Regions from separate parts of the Selenihalanaerobacter shriftii genome, predicted to be linked through region 3. Evidence: riboswitches for the same ligand, from Rfam matches in the RefSeq annotation. Region 3 holds a riboswitch; each other region holds the start of a gene.
The links. A riboswitch is a leader RNA that binds a small molecule or an ion and turns the genes downstream of it on or off. The one in region 3 is predicted to bind S-adenosylmethionine.
Positions count from the first base shown of each region.

Region 1: it holds a riboswitch for S-adenosylmethionine, as region 3 does, so the genes downstream of both, B5D41_RS05930 (O-acetylhomoserine aminocarboxypropyltransferase/cysteine synthase family protein) here and B5D41_RS07860 (MetQ/NlpA family ABC transporter substrate-binding protein) in region 3, are expected to answer to the same signal.
Region 2: it holds a riboswitch for S-adenosylmethionine, as region 3 does, so the genes downstream of both, B5D41_RS05530 (homocysteine S-methyltransferase family protein) here and B5D41_RS07860 (MetQ/NlpA family ABC transporter substrate-binding protein) in region 3, are expected to answer to the same signal.
Region 4: it holds a riboswitch for S-adenosylmethionine, as region 3 does, so the genes downstream of both, metK (methionine adenosyltransferase) here and B5D41_RS07860 (MetQ/NlpA family ABC transporter substrate-binding protein) in region 3, are expected to answer to the same signal.

Region 1 covers NZ_FUWM01000009.1:20,513-22,717, forward strand. The annotation lists gene B5D41_RS05925 (ABC transporter substrate-binding protein) at 1-666, shown strand, start outside; SAM riboswitch class I at 737-850, shown strand; gene B5D41_RS05930 (O-acetylhomoserine aminocarboxypropyltransferase/cysteine synthase family protein) at 936-2,132, shown strand; gene metX (homoserine O-acetyltransferase MetX) at 2,165-2,205, shown strand, end outside.
Region 2 covers NZ_FUWM01000008.1:84,689-86,893, forward strand. The annotation lists gene B5D41_RS05530 (homocysteine S-methyltransferase family protein) at 1-1,371, opposite strand, end outside; SAM riboswitch class I at 1,460-1,570, opposite strand; gene B5D41_RS05535 (PorV/PorQ family protein) at 1,682-2,205, opposite strand, start outside.
Region 3 covers NZ_FUWM01000012.1:28,056-30,260, reverse strand. The annotation lists gene B5D41_RS07865 (iron-containing alcohol dehydrogenase family protein) at 1-173, opposite strand, end outside; gene B5D41_RS07860 (MetQ/NlpA family ABC transporter substrate-binding protein) at 201-1,040, opposite strand; SAM riboswitch class I at 1,140-1,260, opposite strand; gene B5D41_RS07855 (YgeY family selenium metabolism-linked hydrolase) at 1,394-2,205, opposite strand, start outside.
Region 4 covers NZ_FUWM01000003.1:155,553-157,757, reverse strand. The annotation lists gene B5D41_RS00720 (ABC transporter ATP-binding protein) at 1-714, shown strand, start outside; SAM riboswitch class I at 859-959, shown strand; gene metK (methionine adenosyltransferase) at 1,038-2,205, shown strand, end outside.

The sequences.
Region 1 (2,205 bases), on a different contig from region 3:
GGTACTTTTGAATATTTAGATGATTTACGTAGTCATAAAGTATTCTATGAAGAACCAGAAGAGATGAATAAAAAATTACTACCTTATTTTTGGCAAGGTAGAGCAGGAGTGATTGCTCCAGTTAATTTATGGTTATTAAATAATTTGTATCAGCGAGATAAAAAAGAAAAGAATGTAGAATTAACTTTATTACCGATACCTACTAATGATCCTGAAGTGAGTAAAGTACCGCTAAAGGTAAGAGGTTTAGTGCTTTTTAGACAAGAAGAGTATAAAGGGGACGATCATACAAAAGCTGTTTATAAATTTGCTAAGTTTCTTAATCAACAGAAATCACTTTTTATAGCTAAGAAGTTAAGAGTGGTACCAAGTTATCTACCTTTAATTTCTCATTGGAAGCAAGAAGTAAATCTAACAACTGATATTCAAAATCAACTATTGACTTATGTAGACCGTGGTAGTTATAAGGAGTTAAGTGGTTTTAATAATGAGAAATTAGAGTTAGAGATTAAGCAAGTGATTGATGAGCGGTACGAATCATTCTGGTTAGAAGGAGAATCTATTCCTAAAGTAAGTAGAGAAATCTTAAATATTGCTGAAGATATATTAAATGTTACTGATAATGAAAAGAATAAGGTCGAAAAAAAGAATGAAGATAAAAAATGAATAATAGAGTTGACATATTTAGTGATTTATGTTATTATAATTTAAAGTAAAAAGTTAATATGAATGAAAGCTCTTATTAAGAGTGGCTGAGGGACTGGCCCGATGAAGCCCGGCAACCGGCATTCGTTTAGAATGCAATGGTGCCAAATCCTGCAACGAAAAAATTTTCGTTGAGAGATGAGAGAGGAGTATAATTATAATAAATTATAAACCTCTTCTCATCAGAGAAGAGGTTTTTTTATTTTTAATTAAAAATGGAGGTAATAAATATGACAAAAGAAGAAAAAAGAAATTTAGGATTTGACACACTGTCTTTACACGCAGGATATGAACCAGAGGAAACAACTGGGTCAAGAGCGGTGCCTATTTATCAGACAACATCTTATGTATTTAATGATGCTGACCATGCAGCACGATTATTTGCTTTAGAGGAAGAAGGGAATATTTATACTAGAATTGGAAATCCGACTCACTCAGCATTTGAGAAGCGAATAGCAGCTTTAGAGGGAGGCGAAGCAGCTTTAGCTACATCATCAGGGATGGCAGCTATTAATTTAACTATATTAGGTTTATTAGAGGCAGGAGATGAAATTGTTTCTTCTAGATGTATCTATGGTGGAACTTATAATCTCTTTTCAGTGACTTTACCAAAGTATGGGATTGAGACTACATTTGTAGATCCAGATGATTTAGATGCCTGGGAAGAGGCTATTACTGAAAATACAAAAGTTCTTTATTTAGAATCACCTGGTAATCCACTTTTAAATATTGTTGATATCAAAAAAGTAGCAGAAATTGCTCATGAAAATGATATTACAGTAGTCTTTGATAATACTTTTAATACTCCTTACTTATGTCAACCTTTAAGTTTAGGAGCAGATATTGTGGTTCATTCGGCAACTAAATATATAGGAGGTCATGGAAGTTCTATAGGAGGAGTTATTGTTGGTTCAGAAGATTTTATTTTTAAAGTTAGAACTGAAGGATATCGTGACACAGGTCCAGCTTTAAGTCCAATGAATTCGTGGTTATTTATTCAGGGATTAGAAACACTCTCTTTACGTATGGAAAGACATTCAGAAAATGCACAACAAGTAGCAGAATGGTTAGAAGAACATGATCAAGTAGAGTGGATTAAATATCCAGGATTAGAGAGTCATCCACAACATGAATTAGCTAAAAAACAACAAGAGAATTTTGGAGGTATGGTCTGTTTTGAAATTAAAGGTGGCTTTGAAGCTGGTAAGAAGCTAATTAATAGTGTAGAGTTATGTTCACTTTTAGCCAACGTAGGTGACACTAGAACATTAATTATTCATCCGGCTTCGACTACTCATGAACAATTAGGAAAAGAGGAGCAAGAAGAAGCTGGTATTACTGAAGGTTTAATTAGATTATCGGTAGGGATTGAGAATGTAGAAGATATAATTGCCGATTTAAAGCAAGCATTTGCAACTATTGATTAGTTTTTAAGTTTAACTGGAAGGAAGGGAGAGTTATGAGTATTTGTAATAGAGAAGTAGAGTATATTAGTGATGA
Region 2 (2,205 bases), on a different contig from region 3:
TATCTCCAATCTTCCTTCTGCTGTATCAGGGATTCCATCTTCATCTAAAGTTAAGCAGACCAAAGCTGCTCCATACTTTTTAGCCAATGGTAAAACTCGATTCAAGCTTTCTTCTTCACCAGTTACAGAATTAATTAAAGCCTTACCAGTAAATGCTTCTAAACCTGCTTCTAAAGATTCAACATCTGTAGTATCAATGCAGACCGGCACTCGAGAAGTATTCTGTACTTTTTGTACTACATTTTTCATCATCTCAACCTCATCTATACCGGCTCCACCAACATTAATATCTAAAACCTTAGCTCCTGTCTTTATTTGTGAATTTATCTCCTGTTGAACCACTTTAAAACTGTTATTCTTTAACTCTTCAGCTAAACGTTCTTTACCACTAGGATTAATTCTTTCTCCAATTATTAAACTCTCACTTTGATCTGATAATTCCATTAACTGAGAGCGACTGGCTAATCTAAAATTCCTAGTTAATTTTGATTTACTTGGTGTCAGTCCTTGTAACCCTTGGGCAAAAGCCGCAATATGATCCTCAGTCGTTCCACAACACCCTCCAATAATATTTGCTCCTTCTGCTACAAACTTTTTAATATAAGTAGTCATTTCTTCTGGAGACTTTTGATAAACAGTTTCCCCATCTATTATTTTAGGTAATCCAGCATTAGGTTGAACTATTAATGGCTTATCAGTAACTTGGTTCAATTCTTTTAAAACATCTAGCAAACCTTGTGGTCCTAAACTACAATTAGCTCCAATAATGTCTGCTCCTAAAGCATCTAATACTACTGCTGCTATTTTAGGAGTAGTTCCACTTAATGTTCGCAAATTTTCATCAAATGTCATTTGAGCCATGACTGGAACGTTATCACTTACTTCTTTAGCAGCTATCACTGCTGCTCTCAATTCTTGTAGACTACTCATGGTTTCTAAGCTTATTAAATCTACCCCTGAATCAACTAAAATAGCAATCTGCTCCTTAAAAATATCAATAGCTTCTTCAAAAGTAACATCACCTATAGGAGCTAAAAACTTACCAAATGGTCCTACAGAACCAGCAATATAATTATCTTTTTTAACCTCTTTAGCTATCCGTACTGCGGCTCTATTAATTTCTTCTACTTCTTGGGCTAACCCATACTCACCTAATTTAATTCGATTAGCACCAAAGGTATTAGTCTGAATAATTTGGCTTCCTGCTGCTAAATAATCTTGATGGATTTGCTTTATTATTTCTGGCCTCTTTAAGTTCCAAACCTCAGGAGCCGTATCAGTCTCTAAATCTTCTTGTTGTAATTTAGTCCCCATAGCTCCATCCAATAATAGTACTTCTGACTCAAGACTAATTAAAACATCTGATTTCATATTTCCTCTCCTCCTAAATTCTCAATGATTTAAAAAAGCCTCTTCTCAAATTTGAGAAGAGGCTTTATCTTTTAATCTGTGTCCTCTTCTCTCATCTGTCAATCTTAATAAGATTGCAAGAATTGGCACCATTTTATTCTAAATGAATACTGGTTGCCGGGCTTCATAGGGCCAGTCCCTCCACCACTCTTGATAAGAGAATATAGTATTAATCATACATAAAGATGAAATATATGAATTTTTATCTGTAATTTTATGCAAGTATAACACTTAAATTATTAACTGTCAAGTTTAACTTAAAAATTATCTATTAAAACTTAAGGTTAGCTGACAAAGCATAATATCCTTCATCATCCATAGCTAAATTGGCATGTAAATTAGCTAAATTTAATCCTAAACCTCCAGTAATTACTTCATCACCATTCTCCGGTTTATACATACCTGCTCTTAAAGAAAGACCATTAAAGAGAATATTCTTTTCAAAACCTACATGATAGATATCCTCACCATCTTCAATGCTCTCAATATCTGCTGCTATAGTAGCAGATAATGGATAAGGTAATTTAATTGCTGTTCCAGCAGTTACCGTCCGTGGTAATGAGTCATCTAACTTGGCTGGATTAATAGGCTTCTTATCCCACTCCCAATCTAAATCTGATGTTGCATTCTTAACACTTAAACCAAAATTAACTGCATCTGTCACCTTAGCCATCATTCCTATATCAAGGCCATAACCTGTAGCTGAAGCTTCACCTTCTTCTGTAGTTCCACTACCACCACTATTATATCCAGTTACGCTATCATATCTACTCCATAACCCTTTTAAGTTAGCAC
Region 3 (2,205 bases):
TTAATATCTTCATTATTTAGACTTTCTGTTAAATCTTCTCTAACTACTGCAAGAGTCGTCTTATCTCCTACTAATAAAACTTTGTTGCCAAGTGGTGTTATATGTTTACCAGTTTCCTTTAAGATACCACTTTCTTGTATATATCTATTGGGTGATGCCATTACTAAATGCATAGCTATTACCTCCTTAAAAACAATTATTTAAAATGCTGGAATAACAGAACCATTAAAGTTTTCATTAATAAATTTTCTTACTTCTTCTGACTGATAGGCTTTCACAAACTTTTTAATAATAGGATCATCTTTATCCTCTGGTCTTACAGCTACAATACATACATAAGGCGAATCTGCATCTTCTATAAGTATAGAATCTTTTCTAGGATTCATATCTAATTCCAAAGCATAATTACTATTTACAGCAGCTGCATCAACATCTGGAAGTACTCGAGCTGTTTGAGCTGCGTCCACTTCATGAATCTTAATATTTTTAGGATTCTCTACTATATCGCTAACTGTTGCATTTATCCCAACACCTTCTTTTAATTCAAATACACCTGCTTTAGCCAAAAGCAATAAGGCTCGACCACCATTAGTAGGATCATTAGGTATGGCAATTGTTGCTCCTTTAGGCAATTGGTCAAGTGATTTATACTTATTTGAATAGATAGCCATAGGAATTATTATTGTCTTCCCTACTGTCGTTAAGTTAAGATTTCGACCTTCTTTAAAACTATTGAAGTATGGAATATGTTGAAAAGTATTAGCGTCTATTTCCCCTTCTGATAAAGCTAAATTAGGGGCTACATAATCAGTAAATGTAACAATTTCTAATTCAACACCTTCTTTAGCTAAAATCGGCTTTACTTTTTCTAAAATCTCAGTAAATGGTCCAGCTGTTGCCCCCACCTTTAAAACTCTCTTCTCAGAACTCGCTTCCTGACTTGCATTATTCACCTTACTCTCCTTACTATTTGAACATCCAATAACTAGACTAGCCAACAAAACAATGATCACAAATGTTACAGTAATCTTTTTCTTCATTTGAATCCTCCTCTGTTTTCGAATCTCTACCAAGCTTTATTTATAGTTAAATAAAGAAATCCCCTCCTGACAAATGCAGAAGGGGTTATTTTACCACTCTTCTCATCTATCAGAACAATCCGTTCTGCAGGATTTGGCACCACTGCTTACTTAAAATAAATTTTAAGTAGCTGGTTGCCGGGCTTCATCGGGCCAGTCCCTCCACCTCTCTTGATAAGAGATTCATATTATGTTTTATTTTTATAACTTAGTATTTATTTTAACAGAACATCTATAGGTTTGTCAATAATAAATTCATATAAACTTTATTATTCTTCACTAACTTTGTATTATTAAATTATATATAATCAAAATTATTTTAAAACTGCTTCCATAATCCCATAAAAACCCTTGCATCCTTTTAATAATTGATCAACCTCAATATGCTCATCTATAACATGAGCTAAATGTTCTTGAGACGGTCCAAACCCAACAGTTGGAATATTCTTTTCTCCAGCAAAATGACTACCGTTAGTACAAAATGAATAATGTGATATCTCAGGATTTAAACCTACTTGTGCCAGACCGGTTGAAGCCTTTTGAACTAATTCGTGGTCTTTATCATACAACCATGCTGGAAAGAACCGTTCTGCCTTAATCTTTTCTCCTGTCCAGCAGTCTTCTTCATCTTCTGCATAATATACTCGTGCTTCTAAATCTTCATCTATCTCTTTAAGACGATTAATTTCTTCTTCTATCTGATTCAATACCGATTCTTTTGTTTCTCCTACTAATGTTCTTCTATCATAAGTTGCTTTGCATAAATTAGGAACAACTGAAGCCCCAGGATATGGATTAGAAATAATATCTGTTACTTCTAAAATTCCTTCTCCTAGAACATCGTGTTCATTTAAATCGATATTATCAATTTCTTGCATTAGGTTTATCATATGGCGTATAGCATTCTTCCCTATTTGTGGGTTAGAAGAATGTGCTGTCTTACCCAATGTTTCTACTTTTATTTCCGCTCTGCCACGTTGTCCTCTTGCTAAATTTAAATTAGTTGCCTCACCTATTACTACGTAATCAGGCTCTACATATTCGCTAATCTCTCTTCCTGCTACCCCTTCAAAACATTCCTCATGAACAGAACAAGAAATATATACATCGCCTTTAAAGTTCTTGT
Region 4 (2,205 bases), on a different contig from region 3:
TTAAGAACCGGTGATTTTGTAACTATTATCGGTAGTAATGGTGCAGGAAAGTCTACCCTTTTAAATTCGATTGCAGGTAGCTTTAGAATAGATGCAGGAAATATTCAAGTAGATGATAAAGATGTAACAAATATGCCAGATTATAAGAGAGCTGGTTTAATAGGTCGTGTCTTTCAAGACCCTTTACAAGGTACTGCAGCGACTATGTCTATTGAAGAGAATTTAGCTATGGCAGCAGCTAGAGGCAAAAAGCGCGGATTGGGGATCGGAGTAAATAAAGAAAGAAGAGACGAGTTTAAAGAATATTTGAGTCTATTAGGATTAGGTCTTGAGGATAGATTGACAGATAAGGTTGGATTATTATCTGGAGGGCAGCGTCAATCTTTAACTTTATTAATGGCTACTATTGCTAAACCAAAGGTTTTATTATTAGATGAACATACAGCTGCTTTAGATCCTAAGACTGCTCAACAAGTAATTGATTTGACTAAAAGTATAGTAGTTAAGCATAGTTTAACTGTATTAATGGTAACTCATGATTTAAATCAAGCATTAAATTTAGGTAATAGAACTATTATGATGGATAATGGGGAAATAGTATTGGATATTAAGAATCCAGAAAGAAAACATTTAACAGTAGATGATTTATTAGATAAATTTGCTCAAGCTAAAGGTGAGGAATTGATGAATGATCGAATTTTATTAGCACAATAATTTTATAAATGAAAGGAATTAAGGGGAGACTAATAGAGTCTCTCTTCTTTATTAGAAGAAAGCAAAGGTTAATTTAACAAGATATTAATTGACAACTAATATTGGATATGTTAACATAATATTGTATTTTAAAATGAATATTTAGTAACATCAAGAGTGGTGGAGGGACAGGCCCTAGGAAACCCGGCAACCAGCGCAGCAGTGCATGGTGCTAATTCCTGCAAGAGTATCTTGAGAGATGTAGTAATGTTTTTTAAATATCTCTCCAATAAGGAGAGAATTTTTTATTTATAATGAATCCATTTAAATTAAGAGGTGATATAATGTCCAATAATCATTATTTATTTACATCAGAATCAGTAACTGAGGGACATCCTGATAAAGTTGCTGATCAAATTTCTGATGCAGTTTTAGATGCTATTTTTAGTCAAGATCCTCAGGCTCGAGTTGCTTGTGAGACATTAGTAACTACTGGTATGGTTTTGATTTCTGGAGAAATATCAACAGATTGTTATGTTGATATTCCCAAAGTTGCTCGTAAAAAAGTGAAGGAGATTGGTTATACTAATGCTAAGTATGGATTTGATGCGGGTACATGTGCTATTTTGACTTCTATTGATGAGCAGTCACCTGATATTGCTATGGGAGTAGATGAGGCTTTAGAAGCAAAAGAAGGGCTAGCTGAAGAAGAGGAGGAATTAGGAGCTGGAGATCAAGGGTTAATGTTTGGTTATGCTAGTAATGAAACTGAAGAATTAATGCCATTACCGATTACTCTAGCTCACAAACTAGCTAGAAAATTAGCAGAGGTAAGAAAAGAAGAAGTTTTGCCTTACTTACGTCCGGATGGAAAGACTCAGGTTACTATTGAGTATGAAGGAGACAAGCCAGTAAGAGTAGATACTGTGGTAGTCTCTACTCAACATAAAGCTGATGTCTCATTAGAACAGATTGAAAGGGATATTATTTCTAAGGTTGTTAAGCCGATTATCTCTAAAGATATGTTAGATAGTGAGACTAAATATTTAGTAAATCCAACCGGACGTTTCGTAATTGGTGGGCCTAAAGGAGATGTAGGCTTAACTGGAAGAAAGATTATTGTTGATACATATGGAGGAACAGCTCGTCATGGTGGTGGAGCGTTTTCTGGTAAGGATCCAACGAAGGTAGATAGATCAGCGGCTTATGCCTCTCGCTATGTAGCTAAAAATGTGGTAGCAGCTGGTTTAGCTGATAAATGTGAGGTGCAGTTGGCTTATGCTATTGGAGTTGCATCTCCAGTTTCTGTTATGGTAGATACATTTGGCACATCTAAAGTTGATGAGGAAGTTGTTGAAGATCTAATTCAAAAACATTTTGATTTACGTCCAGCTCAGATTATTAAAGAGTTAGAATTGAGACAACCTATATATCAAGATGTAGCTGCTTACGGTCATTTTGGACGTAATGATTTAGATTTGCCATGGGAAAGAACAGATAAAGCAGATATTT